2 regions of the Mesorhizobium sp. B2-4-6 genome follow, and region 1 is predicted to be linked to the other one. Evidence: predicted binding sites of a transcription regulator. Region 1 holds the regulator's gene; the other holds the start of a gene.
What was found. The regulator PhoB, encoded in region 1, activates phosphate uptake and scavenging genes when phosphate is short. The targets are predictions, from matches to a motif close to TGTCATNNANCTGTCAT.
Positions count from the first base shown of each region.

Region 2: a site for PhoB is predicted at 2,653-2,669, ahead of FJ957_RS11835 (acid phosphatase). Genes of this name have one in related genera too.

Region 1 covers NZ_VFVI01000010.1:11,404-16,485, reverse strand. The annotation lists gene FJ957_RS22585 (LysR family transcriptional regulator) at 1-163, opposite strand, end outside; gene FJ957_RS22580 (alpha/beta hydrolase) at 286-1,218, shown strand; gene FJ957_RS22575 (SDR family oxidoreductase) at 1,282-1,920, shown strand; gene phoB (phosphate regulon transcriptional regulator PhoB) at 1,967-2,656, opposite strand; gene phoU (phosphate signaling complex protein PhoU) at 2,673-3,380, opposite strand; gene pstB (phosphate ABC transporter ATP-binding protein PstB) at 3,401-4,204, opposite strand; gene pstA (phosphate ABC transporter permease PstA) at 4,201-5,052, opposite strand; gene pstC (phosphate ABC transporter permease subunit PstC) at 5,056-5,082, opposite strand, start outside.
Region 2 covers NZ_VFVI01000003.1:361,867-366,948, forward strand. The annotation lists gene FJ957_RS11815 (NmrA family NAD(P)-binding protein) at 1-250, shown strand, start outside; gene FJ957_RS11820 (dihydrofolate reductase family protein) at 297-884, shown strand; gene FJ957_RS11825 (hypothetical protein) at 936-1,187, opposite strand; gene FJ957_RS11830 (cytochrome-c peroxidase) at 1,341-2,606, opposite strand; gene FJ957_RS11835 (acid phosphatase) at 2,812-4,362, shown strand; gene FJ957_RS11840 (OsmC family protein) at 4,585-5,007, shown strand; gene FJ957_RS11845 (hypothetical protein) at 5,013-5,082, shown strand, end outside.

The DNA.
Region 1 (5,082 bases):
TGGTCCTCGCCACCAGCAGGACGCCGAGACGCTCCTCAAGCCGTTTGACGATCTGGCTCAGTGTCGACTGGGAGATGCCGAGTTTCGCGGCGGCCTTGGTGAAGCTGCGTTGCTCCGCGACCACGTGGAAGGCGGCCAGGTCGGCGATCTCTTCGCGTCTCACTTATCATCCTACCAATAAGTCATAGTGGATTTTACCGGCTAATTCGATGAATTGCCACGGCCTAGAATGCAAGGGATCTCGTGCAGATGCATCGACGCCAACCCAGTGCAAGGAGTGCCATCATGGGCAAAATCAGCTTCCCCAACTCCAACAATCAGGCAATCGCCATGTCGGCCGTCATCAATTTTCCGGAAGACTTCAACAAGACCAGGACCTACCCGGCAGTCATCGTTTCGCATCCAGGCGGCGGCGTGAAGGAGCAGACGGCGGGCACCTATGCAAGGAAGCTCGCCGAACAGGGCTTCATCACCATCGCCTACGATGCCTCCTACCAGGGCGAGAGCGGCGGGCAGCCGCGCCAGCTCGAAAACCCCTCTGTCCGCACCGAAGACGTGAGCGCCGTGCTCGATTACCTGACCACGCTCCCCTATGTCGACAATGACCGTATCGGTGCGATGGGCATCTGCGCCGGCGCCGGCTATACGGCCAATGCGGCAATTGACGACCCGCGCATCAAGGCCGTCGGAACCGTGAGCGCCGTCAATATCGGCCAGATGTTCCGCAACGGTTGGGACAACAATATCAAGGATGCAGACGCCCGCGCCGTGATCGCGGCCGGCGCGGCGGCACGGACTTCCGACGCCAACGGTTCGGAGGTCGGCAGGATTCCGTTGGCGCCACTGAAGGAAGACGACGCTCCGAACGAAGAACTGCGCCAGGCCTGGGAATATTATCACACGCCCCGGGCCGAATACCCGACCGCACCCGGTTATGCGACGGCTCGCAGCCTGTCGCAGATCATTCCCTACGACGCCTATTCCAAGGCCGAGGCCTACCTCACCCAGCCGCTGCAGATCGTGGCCGGGAGCAAGGCCGGCAGCAAATGGATGAGCGACGACCTCTATAGCCGCGCCGCCAGCAAGGACAAGAGCTACCATGTCGTTGAAGGGGCCAACCACATGGATCTCTATGACGGCGAGAGATATGTCGATGAAGCAGTGTCGGTGCTGGCGCCTTTCTTCGGCAAGACGCTGCAACCCATCGGCGGAAGGTAATCGTCCAAGGGATGCGGGATCGACCAGGGTTCGTCCCCTTCGACCCGGAACAAGCGAGGTCATATGATCAAGGTTCTCATTCTCGGCGCGGGTGGCCAGATTGCCCGCCACGTCATCGACATGCTGGCGGGCGACGGTGACCTTCATCTGACCCTGTTTGCCCGCAACACGGCGCGCCTTGCCGGCCTTGCCGGGCCAAATCAGAACGTTGTCCAAGGCGACGTTCTGGACGCCGCAAGGCTCGACGAAGCGATGCAGGGACAGGATATCGTCTACGCCAATCTGACCGGCGCGGACCTCGACAGGCAGGCTCGGGCCGTGATTGCCGCCATGAAGAAGGCCGGCATCAGGCGACTGATCTTCATTCTGGCGCTCGGCATCTATGACGAAGTGTCCGGCAAGTTCGGCGAATGGAACGCCGCCATGATCGGCGAGGACCTGAAACCCTTCCGGCGCGCCGGAGACGCCATCGAGGCCTCCGGTCTGGAATACACGATCCTGCGGCCCGCATGGCTGATGGACGAGGCGGTCATCGACTATGAAACGACCGCGCGCAACGAGCCATTCAAGGGCACGTCGGTATCGCGCGTCAGCGTGGCCGATCTGGTTGCTCGGATTGTCCGAGCGCCGGATCGGCATGTCGGCGAAAATCTCGGCGTCGACAAGCCGGGCACGGATGGTGACAAGCCCGATTTCATGTGAAGCGGCGGCGGGGCAGAGGGCGGTTCCCACCGAACGGTGAACCGCTCTAATCCTCCCTGATCGCGTACCCCGCCCCGCGGATGGTGCGGATGACGTCCGGCATGCGGCCGTTGTTGACCGCCTTGCGCAGGCGCCCGACATGGACGTCCACGGTGCGCTCGTCGATATAGATCGTCTCGCCCCAGACATTGTCGAGCAGCTGGCTGCGCGAGAACACGCGGCCGGGATGGCGCATCATGAATTCGAGCAGGCGGAACTCGGTCGGGCCGAGCCTGATCTCGCTCTTCTTGCGGTAGACGCGGTGCGATTCGCGGTCGAGCACGATGTCGCCGACCTTGAGCACGCTGGACAGCACCTCCGGCTTGGCGCGGCGCAGCAGCGCCTTGACGCGCGCCATGAACTCCGGCGTCGAGAACGGCTTGACCAGATAGTCGTCGGCGCCGGTCGAGAGGCCGCGCACGCGGTCGCTTTCCTCGCCGCGGGCCGTCAGCATGATGATCGGCAGCCGCTCGGTCTCGGGCCGCATCCTGAGACGCCGGCAAAGCTCGATGCCGGAAACCGCCGGCACCATCCAGTCGAGCACGAGCATGTCGGGAACGTTTTCCTGAAGGCGGATTTCGGCCTCGTCGCCGCGGGTCACCACTTCGACCTGGTAACCCTCGGATTCGAGATTGTAGCGGAGCAGCACCCCCAGCGGCTCCTCGTCCTCCACCACCATGATGCGTGGCGCGATCATTGGGGTAACCTTTTCGTCAGGCCGCCGGCGCCGACATTGCGGTCTCGTCCTGCTTCGGACGATTGGCGGGCAATTGCGTGCCGGTCAGCACATAATAGGCGTTCTCGGCGATGTTGGTCACATGGTCGCCGATGCGCTCGAGATTCTTGGCGCAGAACAGAAGATGCGTGCAAGCGGTGATGTTGCGCGGGTCTTCCATCATGTAGGTCAACAGCTCACGGAAGACGGAGGTGTATTTGACGTCGATGCGCTCGTCGTCGTTGCGAAGCTTGGCCAGCGCCGTGGCATCGCCCACCATATATTCCTGGATCACGGCCTGGACCTGGATCAGCACCATCTGCGCCATGGAATCGATCGAATGCGTGAGGTCGCGCGGCGCGGCGCTGACGCCGACCGAGCCGACGCGCTTGGCGATGTTCTTGGCGAGATCGCCGATGCGTTCGAGGTCGCCCGCCATACGGATCGAGCCGACCACGTTGCGCAGGTCGTCCGCCATCGGCTGCCGCTTGGCGATCAGCGTGATGGCGCGGTCGTCGAGCTCGCGCTGACGAGCGTCCATGATGGCGTCGTCGGAGACGACGCGCTGCGCCAGCGCATTGTCGGTCTCGAGCAGCGCCTTGGTCGCGCCGCCGACCATCGAGCTGGCGAGATCGCCCATGTCGTTGATGAGCCGGCTGATCTGCCTCAGATCCTCGTCGAAGGAGGCGACGGTATGTTCGGCCATGATGATGTCCTCGTATGAACTCAGCCGAAGCGGCCGGTAATGTAGTCCTGCGTGCGCTTCTCGCGGGGCGAGGTGAAGATCTTCTCGGTCCGGTCGAACTCCACCAGCTCGCCCAGATACATGAACGCCGTCTGCCGCGACACGCGCGCCGCCTGCTGCATGTTGTGGGTGACGATGACGATCGTGTAGTCGGCCTGCAACTCGTCGATCAGTTCCTCGATCTTGGCGGTCGACAGCGGATCGAGCGCCGAGGCCGGCTCGTCGAGCAGGATGACCTCGGGCTTCACCGCCACGGTACGGGCGATGCACAGGCGCTGCTGCTGGCCGCCCGAGAGGCTGAGGCCGCTGGCGTTGAGCTTGTCCTTGACCTCGGTCCACAGCGCGGCGCGCTTCAGCGCCGACTCGACGCGGCTATCCATCTCGGCCTTGCTGATCTTCTCATAGAGCCTGACGCCGAAGGCGATGTTCTCGTAGATAGACATCGGGAATGGCGTCGGCTTCTGGAACACCATGCCGATCTTGGTGCGCAGCAGGTTGAGGTCCTGCGAGCGGTCGAGGATGTTCTTGCCGTCGAGCAGCACCTGGCCCTCGGCGGTCTGCTTCGGATAGAGCTCGTAGATGCGGTTGAGCACGCGCAGCAGCGTCGACTTCCCGCAGCCCGACGGGCCGATGAAGGCTGTCACGCTGCGCTCGGGCAGGGACAGGTTGATGTCCTTCAGCGCCTTCGACTGGCCATAGTAGAAATTGAGGTTCTTGACCTCGATCTTCGACTTCTCGACGGTCGTGTCGGCTACGTTCAAATCGGTGGACAACATCGGTTTCATCTGTCCTCTCTGCGTCCGGTGAGGCTGCGCGCGAAGATGCTCAGCCCGAGAACCGTCAGGGTGATTATGAGTGCGCCGGTCCACGCCAGTTGCTGCCATTCCTCATAGGGGCTGAGGGCGAACTGGAAGATGGTCACCGGCAAGCTGGCCATCGGCGCGTTGAGATTGCTCGACCAGAACTGGTTGTTGAGCGCGGTGAAGAGCAGCGGCGCCGTCTCGCCGGAGATGCGGGCGATCGCCAGCAATATGCCGGTAACGATGCCGGACAGAGCGGCGCGATAGGCGACCGAGCGGATCACCACCCAGCGCGGCGCGCCGATGGCGGCGCCTGCTTCGCGCAGCGCGTTGGGCACGAGGTTCAGCATGTCCTCGGTGGTGCGCACCACCACCGGGATCACCAGGATCGACAGCGCGACGGCACCGGCGATGGCCGAGAAGTGCCCCATCGGCCGCACCATCAGCTCATAGACGAACAGGCCGATGATGATCGACGGCGCCGACAAGAGGATGTCGTTGATGAAGCGCACGATCGTGGTCAGGCGCGAGAAGCGGCCGTATTCGGCCATGTAGGTTCCGGCCAGGACACCGATCGGCGTGCCGACGATGACGCCGATGACGGTCATCACGATGCTGCCGTAGATGGCGTTGAGCAGGCCGCCGGCATCGCCTGGCGGCGGCGTCATTTCGGTGAACACCGCCAGCGAGAGGCCGGATAGGCCCTTGTAGAGCAGTGCGCCGAGGATCAGCGCCAGCCAGGCAAGGCCGATGCCTGCGGCGACGACGCACAGCATCATCATCACGCTGTTCTTTCTCTTGCGGCTGCTATGAAGTGCAAGCGACGTCGACATCGGTCAGGCTCCCGTGCGGGCGTCGATGCG
Region 2 (5,082 bases), on a different contig from region 1:
GCTCGAACAGGCCACCACGATTCTAGGCCGGGCGATGGGCAAGGATGTCACCTATCATGAGGCCTCGTTCGCCGATGCGCGGGCCGGCATGGTGGCCAATGGCATATCGGCAAGTTTTGCCGACGCGCTTGGCGAGACGGCGGCAAGCTTCAACAGAGGCGAGCGCTGGGCGCTGGAAGCACCGTCGGCCGAAAACGCCACGCCGACCAGCTTCGAAGCCTGGGCGCAGGCTTTCGCCCGTTCGCGCTGAGCCGCCTGAACCTTCACGGCAGAAATTCCTAGCGAGGAGAACCAAAATGAAAAAGCTCATCCTTCAGATGCAGATGTCGGTCGACGGCTTTGTCGGCGCCGACGAGGGGTATCGCTGGCAGCTCTGGGAATGGGGCGATGACAATGCCTGGGACGAAGAACTCAAGCAGGATTTCAACGCTGCCTTCCAAACAATCGACACCATCCTGTTGAGCCGCAAGATGGCTGAGGAGGGGTATCTGACCCATTGGGGCAATGCGGCGAAGAAATATCCGAGGGACCCTTTCTATGCCTTCGCGCAGCGCATCGTCGAGGCTGAGAAGGTTGTGGCGAGCGACAAGCTCGAAACATCGCGCTGGGAACGCACGCGCGTCGTCAGTGGCGACCTGCCGCGCGAGGTCGATGCGCTGAAGCAAGGCAAGGGCGGCGACATCGCCGTGTTCGGCGGCGCGGGCTTTGCCGCCGCGCTGATCGCCGCCGGCCTGGTCGACGAGTACCATCTCTTCATCAATCCGGCGGTTCTGGGCAGCGGCCGCCGCATCTTCGAGAAGGGCGGTTTTGGCAGGCTGAAGCTCCTCGGCTCGAAGCCCTATGCCAGCGGCATGGTGGTGAGCCGCTACGCGCCGGCACAATGAGGAGCGACACCGAGGTCGCGCCGGCTTGAATCAATCCGTCAGTGCGTCTTCTCAACCGCCTGTTTGGCCGTGCCTTTCGCGCATCGGCTGCGAGCCGCCTGCGCTGACCAACCGTAGGTGCGCGCCTGGCCGGCCGGGCCGTGGCCAAGCCGCCTGGTCGTTGCCCGCGGCGACGAACCAGCGGGCCTCGCGCGATGTCAGGCCGATAAGCACCCGGCCGGCATATTCGGCCGGCGCGCCATTGCCCGCATCGAACACCGCCCAACTGCCGCCGGGCGGCTCCTGCACCGCGACGAACCTCATCGCAGACTCCATCTGTGAAGAGGTGGGCAATATAGCAGGCGCGACTTGGCGTTCCTATGATGTGGCTCACATTGGCACACTTTTGCGGTGGATAGCACGGCTCCGGCTGCAAGCAGGCCGTGTGCCCTACCAGTCTCTTGGCTGCCGGTCGCCCTATTGCCCAGCCTGGTCGGCGTCGGTCAGCGTTCCGAGGAAGGCGACGATGTCGTCGATCTCGGCGTCGCTCAGCGCCGCCTTGTCGCCCGGCTTTTTGCCGTTGAAGGGTGGGTCGGTGTTGAGGTTCGGCCAGTAAGCCTTTGGCAGGTCGTCGAATTTGTCGACCGTGCCGTCCGCCTTCTTCGGATACCAGCGTCCGGGATCCGTATCGCGGCTGGCGTAGAAGGCGACCGCCTCGCGCAGCGAGTGGAAATAGCCGTTGTGGAAGAAGCTCTTTCGCAAGGCCACGTTGCGCAGGGTCGGCGTCTTGAACAGGCCGCAATATTCGCCATGGCTCCTGAAATCGGTGCGCAGCGGTCCGCACAGGCCAAGGTCGACATAATTGGGATCGGCATTGGCGGGGATCGCCGGATTACGCGGCACGGCGATCGCGATCAGGCCGTAGTCGGTGAACTGCGGCGGCTCGCCGTCATTGGCGGGCTCGCTGAGATGGCAGCTCGCGCAATTGCCCTTCGCTTCGTCCTCGAACAGCAGGCGGCCGCGCAATTCCTGCGCCGAGAGCTGCGCCTTGCCGGCGAGGAAAGCATCGTAGCGGCTGGAATAGGGATAGAAATCGGCGCTGCTCTGCTCGAATGTGCCGAGCGCTTCGACCGCGGCGTCGAAGGCATCCCGCGGGTGCTCGAACACATCGGCGCCGAACGCCGCCTCGAAGGCGTCGGCATAGGGCGCCTTGCGCAGCGCAGCGACCACCTCAGCCTCGTCCTTGTTGCCCATCTCGAAGGGCGACAGCAGCGGGATCCTCGCCTGGTCCTTACCGTGGTCGGCGCGGCCGTCCCAGGTCAGGCCGCCGGTCGGGCCATTGTCGACGCTCTCGTCGCCTTCGTCCTCGGAGTCGTGGAAATGCTCGGTGAAGGCAGGTGCCGCCTGCAGGTAGCGCAGCGACGGCACGGCGCGGACACCGGGTCGGTCGAGCTTGGCTCCGCCCATCTCGACGGGTGCCGCCGAGGCCGGTCCGAAGGCGTGGTTGGGATCGTGGCAGGACGAGCAGGCCTGCTTGCCCGAGGCCGACAGCGCAGGGTCAAGGAACATCTGCCGTCCAAGCGCCGTCAGCGCGTCGGCGCGGGCGAAGGCTTCCTGGCGCGACATCGGCCCGGGGTGGATACCGGACGGTCCCGCGGTGCTCGCAGGCGCGGTCAAGCCGACGATCGAGGCGGCCAGAAGGACGATCGCGTGATTTTTCCGTCCCATCGTCTGCGGCGACATCCCCGGTTTTCTTCGCCCGATTTCGTTCGCGACGTAAGGATCGAGTGCAACGGATTGATGACTGGCTTTCTTGCTCACGAAACCGTGTTCGGACGCTGCGGAACTGTCACATGGGTGACAAGGCGCCGAAGTAGCTCGGCATTAATGCAGTTGCGTTCCTGCATTGCCGTCCTCCAGCCACTCCCAAGCCACGAGGCATTTCCCGATGACCCGATCCTTTCTCTCTCCCCGGTCCTTCCTCTCGCTTTGCCTCGCCTCCACGGCGCTGGCATCGCTCTCCGCTGCTGCCCACGCGGCTCCTCCCGGCTACGACAAGATCGACACCGTCGTCGTCATCTACGCCGAGAACCGCAGCTTCGATAACCTCTATGGCGGCTTCCCCGGCGCCAATGGCCTGGCCAACGTGTCGCCCGATCAGGCGCGTCAGCTCGACCGCGACGGCAAGCCGCTTTCCGAACTGCCGCCGGCCTGGGGCGGACTGACCGGCAAGGGCGTGACGCCCGCGGTGACCGAAGCCCAGACCGCGCATCTCCCCAATGCCGTCTTCGCCATCGACGATCCCAAGGGCTTCAACGAGAACACCGGCGTCGTCACCCATGATCTCTGGCACCGCTTCTACCAGGAGCAGATGCAGATCGACGGCGGCCGGAACGACAAGTTCGTCGCCTGGGCCGATTCCGGCTCGTTGGTGATGGGTCATTATGACGGCTCCATCCTGCCGATGTGGAATATCGCCAAGAAATACGTGCTGGCGGACAATTTCTTCCAGGGCGCCTTTGGCGGCTCTTTCCTCAACCACTTCATGCTCGCCTGCGCCTGCGCGCCCTTCTATCCGAATGCCGACACCAGCCCGGCAAAGGGCCAGATCGCCGTCGTCGAGCCGGACGGCGTGACGCTGAAGGCAGCGGACAACGCGCCGCCCTCGGCGCTGGGCGGCGTGCCGAAATTCGTCAATGACGGCGCCATCACCCCCGACTTCTATGCCGTCAACACCATGCAGCCGCCCTACCAGCCGAGCAACAACAAGCCGGCCGAAGGCGGTGACGCAGCGCTCGCCGACCCGGCGCAGCCGAACACGCTGCCGCCGCAGCACGAGATCACCATCGGCGACCTCCTGACGCTCAAGGGCATTTCCTGGGCCTGGTATGCAGGTGCCTGGCAGGCGGCGCTCGACGGCAAGAACGCGACGCCCGTGCCCAACTTCCAGTTTCATCACCAGCCCTTCAACTATTTCGCCGCTTATGCGCCGGGCACGCCCGCGCGGGCCGAGCACCTCAAGGACGGCGGCCTCGGCGGCACCGAATTCATCAAGGCGATCGACGACGGCAAGCTGCCGGCGGTTTCCTTCTACAAGCCGCAGGGCAACCTCAACGAACATGCCGGCTATGCCGACGTGACCAGCGGTGACCAGCATCTGGCCGACCTCGTCGCGCATCTGGAGAAGAGCCCGCAATGGCCGCACATGCTGGTGGTCATCACCTATGACGAGAATGGCGGCTTCTGGGACCATGTCGCGCCGCCCAAGGCTGACCGCTGGGGCCCGGCCAACCGCATCCCCGCCTTCATCATCTCGCCCTATGCCAAGATGGGCATGGTCGACCACACGCAGTATGACACGACGTCGATCCTGCGCTTCATCACCAACCGCTACGACCTGCCGGTACTGCCCGGCATCGTCGCCCGCGACAAGGCGCTGCGCAACAACGACCAGCCGCCGATGGGCGACCTGACGGCGGCGCTCGATCTGACGAAGTAGCGTTTCAGAACTGGGTTCCTCTCTCCGCCAGAGGCGGGGAGAGGTGTCCGCGAAGCGGAGAGGGGGCCTTCGTAGGGCGCTCCCCCTCTTCGTCTCGGCTTCACCGAGCCACCTCTCCCCATTTCATGAGGGCGAGAAACGCCAATCGCCCACGGCCTGCCTCGGCGATTGCCTCAATGAATTCCCGTCCGCTATCAATGTCTCCGAATTGGAGACCACGCGATGGCAGACCTGAAAGTCAGAACCCGAAACGCCGGCGCGCTCGCCGTCCTGCCGCCGGGCGGCCTGCCGGTGGTCACGACACCGACCGGCGGCACGGTCGATGTGGTCACGCAGGTCAGCGCGCCCGGCTTCAGTCCGCTCGATCTGCTCTATGCCTCCTTAGCCGCCTGCATGGTGCTCAGCGCCCGCATCGCCGCCACCCGTCTCGGCGTCGCCGACCGGCTCGGCGAGGTGAGGGCGGATGTGAACGGCGACAAGGCGAAGGACGAGCCGTCGCGGCTGGAAACCTTCAATATTCGCCTGACGATCGCCGGCGACCTCGATGCCGCGACGAAAGAGCGGATCCTGGCGGACGCCGAGGATATCTGCACCGTCTCAAACACGCTGCGCGGCGCGCCGGCACTTCACGCGACGCTCGGGTGAGGCCGATGGCGCATCTTTCGCCGATCGACTACGCGACCGCTTCCGCCGACATCCGCGCCGAGCACGACCGCGAGC